3 regions of the Rossellomorea sp. NPDC071047 genome follow, and region 2 is predicted to be linked to each of the others. Evidence: riboswitches for the same ligand, from Rfam matches in the RefSeq annotation. Region 2 holds a riboswitch; each other region holds the start of a gene.
The links. A riboswitch is a leader RNA that binds a small molecule or an ion and turns the genes downstream of it on or off. The one in region 2 is predicted to bind S-adenosylmethionine.

Region 1 (3,279 bases), on a different contig from region 2:
TTATCGACTAACCGTGCAAACACATCACCCGTATATTGGATGAGCTGAACTAAACAAATTAAAATGACAACGGTCGTGATCATCACGGTATTGTCATATCGGTAGTAACCGAAGCGAATTGCCAGGTCCCCGACTCCGCCTCCACCGACGATGCCGGCCATGGCTGAATAGGCGACTAAACTGATCGTTGTAATCGTGATCGCTTGAATCACCGCCGGACGAGCTTCCGGTAACAGCACGTCCTTGATGATCATCCAAGGGCTTGCTCCTACCGAAACCGATGCTTCAATGACACCTTTATCAATTTCGCGCAATGACGTTTCTACCATTCTCGCAAAAAACGGAATTCCCGCAACAGAGAGTGATACGGATGCTGCCGTCGGTCCAATCGTGGTACCGGTCAATAGTTTGGTTAATGGTAAGAGTGCGACTAATAGAATGATGAACGGAACCGACCGCACCATATTGACGACAAATCCAACGACCTTTTTGATCAAACTATTTTGTAAAAACAAGCCTTTGTCTGTTACGAAAAGAAGGATCCCCAGCGGTAATCCCACTAAAATCGCGACTCCCAGTGAAATCCCCACCATATATACCGTTTCAAAAAAGGCTTTATTCAATTCTGGTAAAATCGCAGTCAATGAATCAGGCAGCATCCTCAAGCACCTCCAAGCTCTGCGTCTTCAGCGTGATGAACCGGATCGCCGCTTCAATTTCTTCATGGGAACCGATCAGTTCCATGATGAAAATCCCCAGTGGCACTTCCTGAATATATTCAATCTTGCCATGCAGGATATTGCCTCTTACTTTGTATTTCTGGAACACTTCCGATACGACGCTTTCTTCTGCAATCGATCCTTTGAATTGGATTTTGATCAGTTTTCCTTTTCTTGATTCCACAAGGTGCTGCGGGAGTTCAAATTGAAGGATCGTTTCAATGAATTGCTTCGTTAAAGGCTGCTTCGGTTCGGCAAACAAGTCGTATACCGGACCTTCCTCCACGATTTTCCCGTCCTGCATCACGGCCATCCTGTCACAGATTTCCTTCACCACTTCCATCTCGTGGGTGATAAGAACGATCGTCAAACCCAATTCTTTGTTGATTTTCTTCAAAAGCTTCAAAATGGATTTCGTCGTATTCGGATCGAGTGCCGATGTGGCTTCGTCGCAAAGTAAAACCGATGGGTTATTCGCAAGGGCCCTTGCAATACCGACTCTTTGCTTTTGTCCTCCGCTGAGCTGGGCCGGATACGCTTCAGCTTTATCTGAAAGACCGACCATCTCCAGGAGCTCGACGACCCTGGGTTTGATTTTCGCTTTCGGCACACTCGCCGCTTTCAAAGCAAAAGCCAGGTTGTCAAACACCGTTTTGGATTTGATCAGGTGAAAATGTTGAAAGATCATGCTCGTTTTTTGACGGGCGAGTCTTAGTTGTTTGGACGTGAGCTTTGTAAAATCCTGTCCGTCAATGATGATTTCTCCTGATGTAGGGGTTTCCAATAGATTCAAGCAGCGAATAAGTGAACTCTTCCCCGCTCCACTGTATCCGACGATTCCAAAGATCTCACCCTTTTCGATCTTTACGGATACGTTATCGACACCGACCACCGTTTGCTTTTTTGTACTGTAGGTTTTAACTAGATTTCGAATCTCGATCAATGCGCACACCCCTTTTTTGTCCAATAAAAAATGCCTCTTTCAACTGAAAGAAGCATCGCCTGTTTATCTCGACTTATCTCTCAGAATGAAATCATTCTGCAGGAATTAGCACCGTTCCAATACTGGAGGTTGCCGGACGTCATAGGGCCTGATCCCTCGGTCACTCTGGATAATTGAAAGTATGTAATTTTCTAAATTTTTATCTTATAGAGGATAATACTGGGTATGTGAATGGAAGTCAATAGGAAATTTTTCAGTTATTTTTATGTAAGCGTTATCTTCGTTGGTGTACTAGGGAAGGTTTTTTTGTTTGGTGGACTTGGGTTTGATTCCGGGTGTTGGTTATCCATTTTTTTACAGTTGATAATATATTCTTAAAGTCGATAATATATCTCTAAAGTTGATAATAAAAGGACAAAAGTCGATAATAAAACTTCTCTTATCCTATCAATCCATGTATTTCACACCGATTTCAGATAAATTCATTCCTTAACACCATCTCAAAGACTTAAAAACCACACTAATAGTAATAAAAACCAATTCTTTTCACCTCGAATCTCCAAAACCAATACAAAAAGGCACTACCTTCCAAAGCAGCACCCCGATCATTTGTCATAACAACTCACAACCAAATATTCTAATCTCTCAAACAGCCAAACGAAAACTAGAAAGTCCACTCCTTAATCCCCGTCAACACATCCAACTCCCTCAACCTCTGCTCACAATAAGATGAATTCCCTTTCAAGTATGTATCAACATAAGCCGGATGACACATAATCTCAAGCGTCTCCCCTTCATCTCTGCTGTCCAATATCCTCTTCAATCCTTCAACCGTCACTCCGTCCCCATAAAAGTCCATCGAGAAACGATCGGTTAACACATTCATTGCGTCAAACCCATCACAGGGCACATTCCGGACCGGAACCCCAAAACGCTCCGACAATCTCTTCACAACCCGGATCAAAGGCCGAAAGCTATGAACATGGTGATGACTATCTATATGAGAAAGGGGCAGACCGAATGATAGGAATTTATCCATCTGAGCCTCCCATTCCATTTCAACCTCATCCACATTGATTTCTTTTTCTTCAAAAATCCCGCTGGTGTAACGGAAAAGCCCTCTCTCATTAACAAGAGACTGTACTCCGCCAGAAACTGGTCTCCCGCATGTCAGCGTTAAATGAATCCCAACCTGTAATTCCGGATAAATCTTCGCCAATTCCACCGCATGCAGAGTTCCCGGCATATTGACCAGCATCGTTGTTGAGTTGACAATTCCAAATCGATGACTATCAATAATGCCGTAGTTCACTCCCCGGCATAAACCAAAGTCATCTGCATTGACGATCACATTCCTCATAATCCCCCATCCCCTTTTCGCTAATAGGTTCTTTCTACAAGAAAGCTCGCTTTATCTCCTCTGAAGATCGCTTTGGAAAATTCGATCACCGATCCATCCTCTTCAAAAGCAGTTGTTTCTATTATAAAGCAAGGTGTCCCCTCTGGTACCTCAAGCTTCTCTGCCACTCGTTCATCTGCTAAAAATAACTCGATCGTTTCGACGGTTTTTTTAATTTTTATCTCAAACTGTGTTTCCAGGAGTTTGTAAAGAGATCT
Region 2 (3,279 bases):
CCTTTTCTTATTGTTATATCAAAATGGAAAAAGTGGGCTCATCAAAGGTCATTATATTTTCTTCCGAAAAACCAAATTTTAAATAAAATAACCTCCCTGCTTCATTTTCGGGATGAACCGTTAAATTCAAACGATGACAAGAATGATTGGTGGTTTTTATATGTCTGATTACTTCATTTAACGTTTTTGAACCCAATCCTATTCTTTGAAATCTTTTATCTATGAAAAAATGAAACAGCCAGTAATCATCTCTACTCCCTGGAGTATAATGCAGATTGAAAAAGCCCACCATCTTATTTTGATTGTAAATGCCATATGGCTCTACCACTTTTCCACCTGGTCTTATATACGCTTTAGCAAGGGCAATAGCGACGGGAGGATGAATAGATGAAACATATTTCAGTTGTTCATCATGGACGGATAGTTCAAGTGCTTCTCGCCAATTGTCATCACTGATTAATTTAATACTTATATCTGACATACGACACCTCAGTTATTTTAATCTGATTTAACTAACCATTTTGGTTAAAAGTCCAGATTCCACAGCTTAGGATCCCCAGAGGAAATGGCAAGTGCACCGGCTCTCAATCCATTCAGAATATCTTGCTTATTACTGATTAGGCCACCAGCGATGATGGGCAGCGTAGTCATGGTCGTCAGTTTATCAATGACAGACGGCATAAGACCGGGAAGCACCTCAATCGCATCCGGCTTGCAGTTCTGTGCGATATCAATCCCTTTCACAAGGGCATTGCGGTCGATGAGAAAAAGGCGCTGGATCGTCATCAAGCCTTCTTCCTTTGCATATTTGATCAGGTTGCTCCTCGTCGTAATGATGCCAGCCGGCTTCCAGATTTCTGCTATGTATTTAATGGCACTCTTCGTATTGGATAATCCATCGATGAAATCAATATGGATAAACGTGGTTTTACCGGATTCCTTTAACTTTTTCAGATACCCATCCATCGTAATCAAATTGCCGGTTAGGATGAACACGATGTTGGCGTTTGATTGTATGGCCTTTTCCAAGTCTTTTTCTTCCTTTATGGAAGCGATGACTTGGGATTGGACGATGTCGATAATGTTAGGTTTCATGGAATTGGCCCCTTTTAATAATCTGAATATTGTTTTTTCTTTTAGTATAGCATAGTTGTTTGGGGATTCTTCTTTAATGGAGGCGATGATCTGAGAATTGATGATATATTGGTCGCTCCTTTAGAGAGTGTGGATGGTACCTTTATAGGTGAATATATTAGACTGCCTGTTAAAAGATAACTAGCACAATTATCGGTAGTGAGATCCGGTTAAGTATCAGAGCTAATCAATAGACGGAAATATTCCGCTTAAATTCGCCATGACGATTAAAAAAGGTTGAAATAAGGGGACATATTCCGCCTATTGACTCTATAAGTACAATAAGGGGTGATTTTTTTTGTATAACCGGAAAACCTCCGCTTATTTCCCCTCAAATCTAGTTCCAAACTGAATGTAACCGGAAAATCTCCGCTTATTTTTCTTTATCGTAGAGTGTGGCAGATTACGATTCTATCTTCTTCTTTCGACTAATCTCAATTTCTCTTATAGCCATAAAGTAGAGTAAGGACCGTCCCCGGTTTGTCCAACATAATACAATTAATTCAAAAACCGGATTGACAAACCAATTAGAATCCTTTACCATAACCCTAATGCTTAAAAGCATCATAACTTTAACTTAATAAAGCAATATCTTCTTATCCAGAGAGGTGGAGGGACTGGCCCTGTGATACCTCGGCAACGGGTTCTTATATGAATACCGTGCCAATTCCATCAAGTCATGTGACTTGAAAGATGAGAAGAGCGGGACATATACATATTTGTGCCTCTCTTCTTATGAAGGGGGGCACTTTTTATTTTCTGCCAAGTCCTTCAAACACAGGCTTCAAGAAGAATACATAGCGAAAGGAGCAAGTCCTGTATGATCAGAGTTCAGAATGTTACGAAAGTATTCGAGACGAAGGATGGCCCATTCACCGCTTTAAAAAATGTTTCCTTCGAAGTGAAGAAGGGAGAGATTTATGGTGTGATCGGATTCAGCGGAGCGGGAAAAAGCACGCTTGTCCGCTGTCTCAATTTTTTAGAGAAACCATCATCGGGTGATATTTTCATAGAGGGGCGCAGCCTGAAAGATCAGTCGGCAATCGATCTGAGGAAAGAGCGGCACCGCATCGGGATGATCTTTCAGCACTTCAATCTGTTTCAATCACGGACGGTGGCAGGGAATATCGCCTATCCTCTGAAACTTGCAAAATGGTCAAAAGAAAAGATCAGCGAGAGAGTAAAGGAGCTGCTCGCGTTTGTCGGACTTGAAGATAAAGCGAAGCATTATCCGGATCAACTGTCAGGAGGGCAGAAGCAAAGAGTGGGAATAGCAAGAGCCCTGGCGACATCGCCTTCGATCCTGCTCTGCGATGAAGCAACATCCGCACTTGATCCTCAGACGACGGATTCGATTCTGAACTTATTAAAGAGAATCAACGCGGAGTATGGCATTACGATTGTGATGATCACCCACGAAATGGGGGTCATCCGGGAAATCTGTGATAAGGTCGCTGTCATGGAAAATGGAGAAATCGTTGAAGAGGGTAGCGTCTTCGATATCTTCTCCAACCCGCAGACCCCGACGACGAAAAATTTTGTGAAGAGTGTCATGAATGATCAGCTGCCGGCATCGGTTCTCGACAAATTGAATGACAGCAAAGCAGGGCGCATCTGCCGCCTCATTTTCAAGGGTGATTCGACGGGCACGCCGATCCTTTCCGAAACGGCAAAGAAATTCGATGCCCACATCAATGTGTTATTCGGCCAGATCACGGAACTCCAGGGTAAGCCGTTCGGGAATCTCATCGTACAGATCATCGGCAGCAAGAAAGAAACGGAAGAAATCCTGGATTATTGGAAGAACAGATTATTAGTAAGCGAGGTGGAGAAGCGTGCAAGTTAACTGGGAATTATTCTGGCCAAGAATTATAGAAGCGACATGGGATACCGTGGCGATGGTGTCATTCTCCCTTATATTTGCAACGTTGATTGGGCTTCCCCTCGGCATCATCGTCGTGGTGACGAGAAAGGGGCACTTACTTGAAAATAAAATCGTCTTTTCCATATTGAGCAGCATCATCAACGTGTTCCGTTCGATCCCGTTCATCATCTTGATGGTGGCCATCATCCCCTTTACAAGATTGGTAGTGGGCACATCGATTGGAACGGCGGCAGCGGTCGTGCCGCTTGTCGTATTTGCGG
Region 3 (3,279 bases), on a different contig from region 2:
CTTGAAACTGAACTGCCATGAAGCAGATATGACCGAGTGGAATGAACTCGTAGATCGAGTGAAAAACCTGTCCCGTAAAACAAGAATCGCCCTGGTAGGGAAATATGTTGAGCTTCAGGATGCGTATATCTCAGTAGTGGAAGCCCTTCGTCATGCCGGTTATCATTTCGATAGCGACATCGAGGTAAGATGGTTGAACTCTGAGCTGATCGACAGCGCAAACGTAGCAGAAAAACTGGCAGATGTAGATGGAATCCTTGTACCAGGCGGTTTCGGTGACCGTGGAGTAGAGGGGAAAATCGCTGCCACTCAATATGCCCGTGAAAACAAGGTACCTTTCCTTGGAATCTGCCTTGGAATGCAGCTGGCATCTGTAGAATATGCGCGTAATGTACTTGGTTTGGAAGGAGCTCACTCAGCAGAGTTGAACCCTGAAACGCCATACCCTGTCATCGACCTTTTACCGGAACAAAAGGACATCGAAGATCTTGGTGGAACACTGCGCCTAGGACTATACCCATGTAAGCTGACAAAAGGTTCAAAAGCCTATACAGCCTACGATGGAGAAGTGGTTTACGAGCGCCACCGCCACCGCTTCGAATTCAACAATCACTACCGTGAGCAAATGGAAAAAGCCGGCTTCATCTTCTCAGGCACAAGCCCTGATGGCCGTCTTGTAGAAATCATTGAGCTAAGCGACCACCCATGGTTCGTCGCATCTCAATTCCACCCTGAATTCACATCACGCCCGACACGTCCACAGCCTCTATTCAGAGACTTCGTGGAAGCGTCACTTGCGTATGGTGAGAAATAAGATTTGATTTTGGAACTGCTCTCCCTGGTTTGGGAGGGCGGTTTTTTTATTTTATATGGTGCAGGTGTCCGATTTTTAAGGGGGATATGAATTTATCGACCGTTATTGAGATTTATCAACCGTCAATCCGAAATATCGACCGTTATTCAATTTTATAAACCGTATTTTCAATATATCAACCTAATTTTCAGGATATCGACCGTTCTACAATAAACGACAAATTTCGTGAATCTCCTCTTTATTCCTGTCTAGAAAATTTTCCTAAAAAGAATATTGACAATATTCCCACATATCGTTAATATATCGTTTATAGCGCATGCGAACTATATCAAATTTCATATTCTCTTATAAAGAGTTGGCAGAGGGACTGGCCCGATGACGCCCGGCAACCTACCGTTTAAGCGGAAAGGTGCTAAAACCTGCAGGAAGAATTTCCTGAGTGATAAGAGTACGTTTATTTATACATAAACCTCTTTTCTCTTGGGAAAAGGGGTTTTTTATTTGCAAAGACTGTTTTCGTAAACTTAGTTGCTTTTAAAGGGAAAGTGCTGGTTGATTTCAGGGCTCCAGGCGCTCGCTTTCCGCGGGGCGTGAGTTGAGCCTCCTCGGGCTTTGCCCTGTGGGGTCTCAACTTTCCCGCTATACCCGCAGGAGTCGAGCACCTTCCGCTCCAATCAACTCTAAGCATGAGTCATGAAAAATAGACAAATATAAATACCTACAAGACAGAAAAACTGCATTTTTCAGATGTACGGAGGTCGATAATAGCTTTTAAAGTAGAGATGCTTTTTAGATTTCTCTGTCCTACTGAGCTCTGTCTCACCATCCAGCACATACTGGTTGACAGAGCCTTTGCAGATCCCGGTTTTAAAACAACAACTATCTTTATGAAAAGAGTATTAAAAAAAATTGAGGCAAATCACCTCGGGAGGAGAAAAGAACGATGAAAAAAGCAGCATCAATACTCGTATTACTCGCACTTATTCTCAGTTTAGTGGCTTGTCAGCCAAAGGTTTCCCAGGAGGCGGACGCAGACAGTGGAGATAAGAAGGAAGCAACTTCCGATCATCCGTTAGCCAATAAAAAGATCGCACTTATTATGCAAATCAATTTAGGGACTTTTTCCGCTCAATACATAGAAGGTGTCAAAGAGCAGGTGGAAAAGTTTGGAGGAAAGGTTCAAGTATTTACGTCTGAAGGAGACCTGGCAAAAATGTCTTCCAACCTGGATGCGGCCATCAATCAAAAGTTTGATGGGATCCTCATCGATCATGGAACGAAGGAAGCGCTGCAATCAGGGGTGGAAAAGGCGAAGGAACAAAACATTCCGGTTGTCGTGTTTGATGCGGATGTTGCTTCAGAAGAGGTGACCGTGCTCGAGCAGGGGGACCAACAAATGGCTGAACAAACCTTGACGAAGCTTTCAGATGAGATTGGCGGCAAGGGGGAGATCGTGAAGATTTGGGTTGCAGGATTTGCCCCGATGGAAAGACGCCAAGTGGCCTATCAGCAATTTTTAGAAAAAAATCCTGATATTAAAGAGGTGGCGGCCTTTGGAGCGGCTACTCAGAATACAGCACTGGATACACAGGCACAAATGGAGGCGATTCTGAAACAGTATCCGAACAAAGGGGACATCGATGCTGTCTGGGCAGCCTGGGATGAATTTGCAAAAGGTGCCGTCCGGGCAATCGAAGCAGCAGGGAGAGACGAAATAAAAGTCTATGGAATCGACATGAGTGATGAAGACCTGCAAATCATTCAAAAAGATGGAAGCCCGTGGGTTGCTTCAGCAGCAGTTGACCCGAAAGATATCGGCCGCGTGCAGGTCCGTTTCTTATATCAGAAGCTGGGTGGCCAAGAAACGCCTGAAAAAGTAAAGCTTGAGCCGGTCTTTATTGAAAAGGAAGCATTGCCTGAAGAAACGATCACGACCGATCAATTACACGAGCATGTAGATGGCTGGGGAGCAAGTGAGCAAGGCTATACAGATGAATTGAAAAACCTTGAAGGATCGTTCACAGAGTAGAAAGGAGTTAGAAACGATGACGTCTCCACTGTTAGAAATGATTGATATCAATAAAACCTTCTCAGGAGTGAAAGCCCTAAAGGCTGCAAGCTTCGATGTGAAAGAGGGAGAGGTTCATGCTGTGTTGGGGGCGAATGGCGCAGGGAAAAGCACGATAATGAAGATTTTATCAGGAGCCTATGTACAGGACAGCGGAGACATCATCCTTCACTCCGAAAAAAGAGACTATCAATCTCCGAAAGAAGCGAAGGAGCATGGCATCCATTGCGTATACCAGGAAGTGGACACGGCCATTGTCCCGGAACTTTCTGTAGCGGAAAATATCGTCCTTGATCAGTTCTCACAAAAAGGCTCCTTCTTTATTACCAAAAAGTCATTAAAGAATGAAGCGTGGGTGGCACTTAGACGAATTGGGGCAGAAGCGATACCCCTCTGG

Region 1: it holds a riboswitch for S-adenosylmethionine, as region 2 does, so the genes downstream of both, ACQKFO_RS14000 (methionine ABC transporter ATP-binding protein) here and ACQKFO_RS19225 (methionine ABC transporter ATP-binding protein) in region 2, are expected to answer to the same signal.
Region 3: it holds a riboswitch for S-adenosylmethionine, as region 2 does, so the genes downstream of both, ACQKFO_RS15665 (sugar ABC transporter substrate-binding protein) here and ACQKFO_RS19225 (methionine ABC transporter ATP-binding protein) in region 2, are expected to answer to the same signal.

Annotation. Positions count from the first base shown of each region.
Region 1 covers NZ_JBNNJT010000003.1:420,322-423,600, forward strand. Annotated here, with positions in the region: gene ACQKFO_RS13995 (methionine ABC transporter permease) at 1-659, opposite strand, end outside; gene ACQKFO_RS14000 (methionine ABC transporter ATP-binding protein) at 649-1,662, opposite strand; SAM riboswitch class I at 1,733-1,838, opposite strand; gene chbG (chitin disaccharide deacetylase) at 2,327-3,022, opposite strand; gene ACQKFO_RS14010 (GntR family transcriptional regulator) at 3,043-3,279, opposite strand, start outside.
Region 2 covers NZ_JBNNJT010000006.1:153,341-156,619, reverse strand. Annotated here, with positions in the region: gene ACQKFO_RS19235 (GNAT family N-acetyltransferase) at 14-481, opposite strand; gene ACQKFO_RS19230 (glycerol-3-phosphate responsive antiterminator) at 526-1,095, opposite strand; SAM riboswitch class I at 1,728-1,834, shown strand; gene ACQKFO_RS19225 (methionine ABC transporter ATP-binding protein) at 1,955-2,980, shown strand; gene ACQKFO_RS19220 (methionine ABC transporter permease) at 2,970-3,279, shown strand, end outside.
Region 3 covers NZ_JBNNJT010000004.1:286,075-289,353, reverse strand. Annotated here, with positions in the region: gene ACQKFO_RS15670 (CTP synthase) at 1-814, shown strand, start outside; SAM riboswitch class I at 1,157-1,263, shown strand; gene ACQKFO_RS15665 (sugar ABC transporter substrate-binding protein) at 1,758-2,843, shown strand; gene ACQKFO_RS15660 (sugar ABC transporter ATP-binding protein) at 2,860-3,279, shown strand, end outside.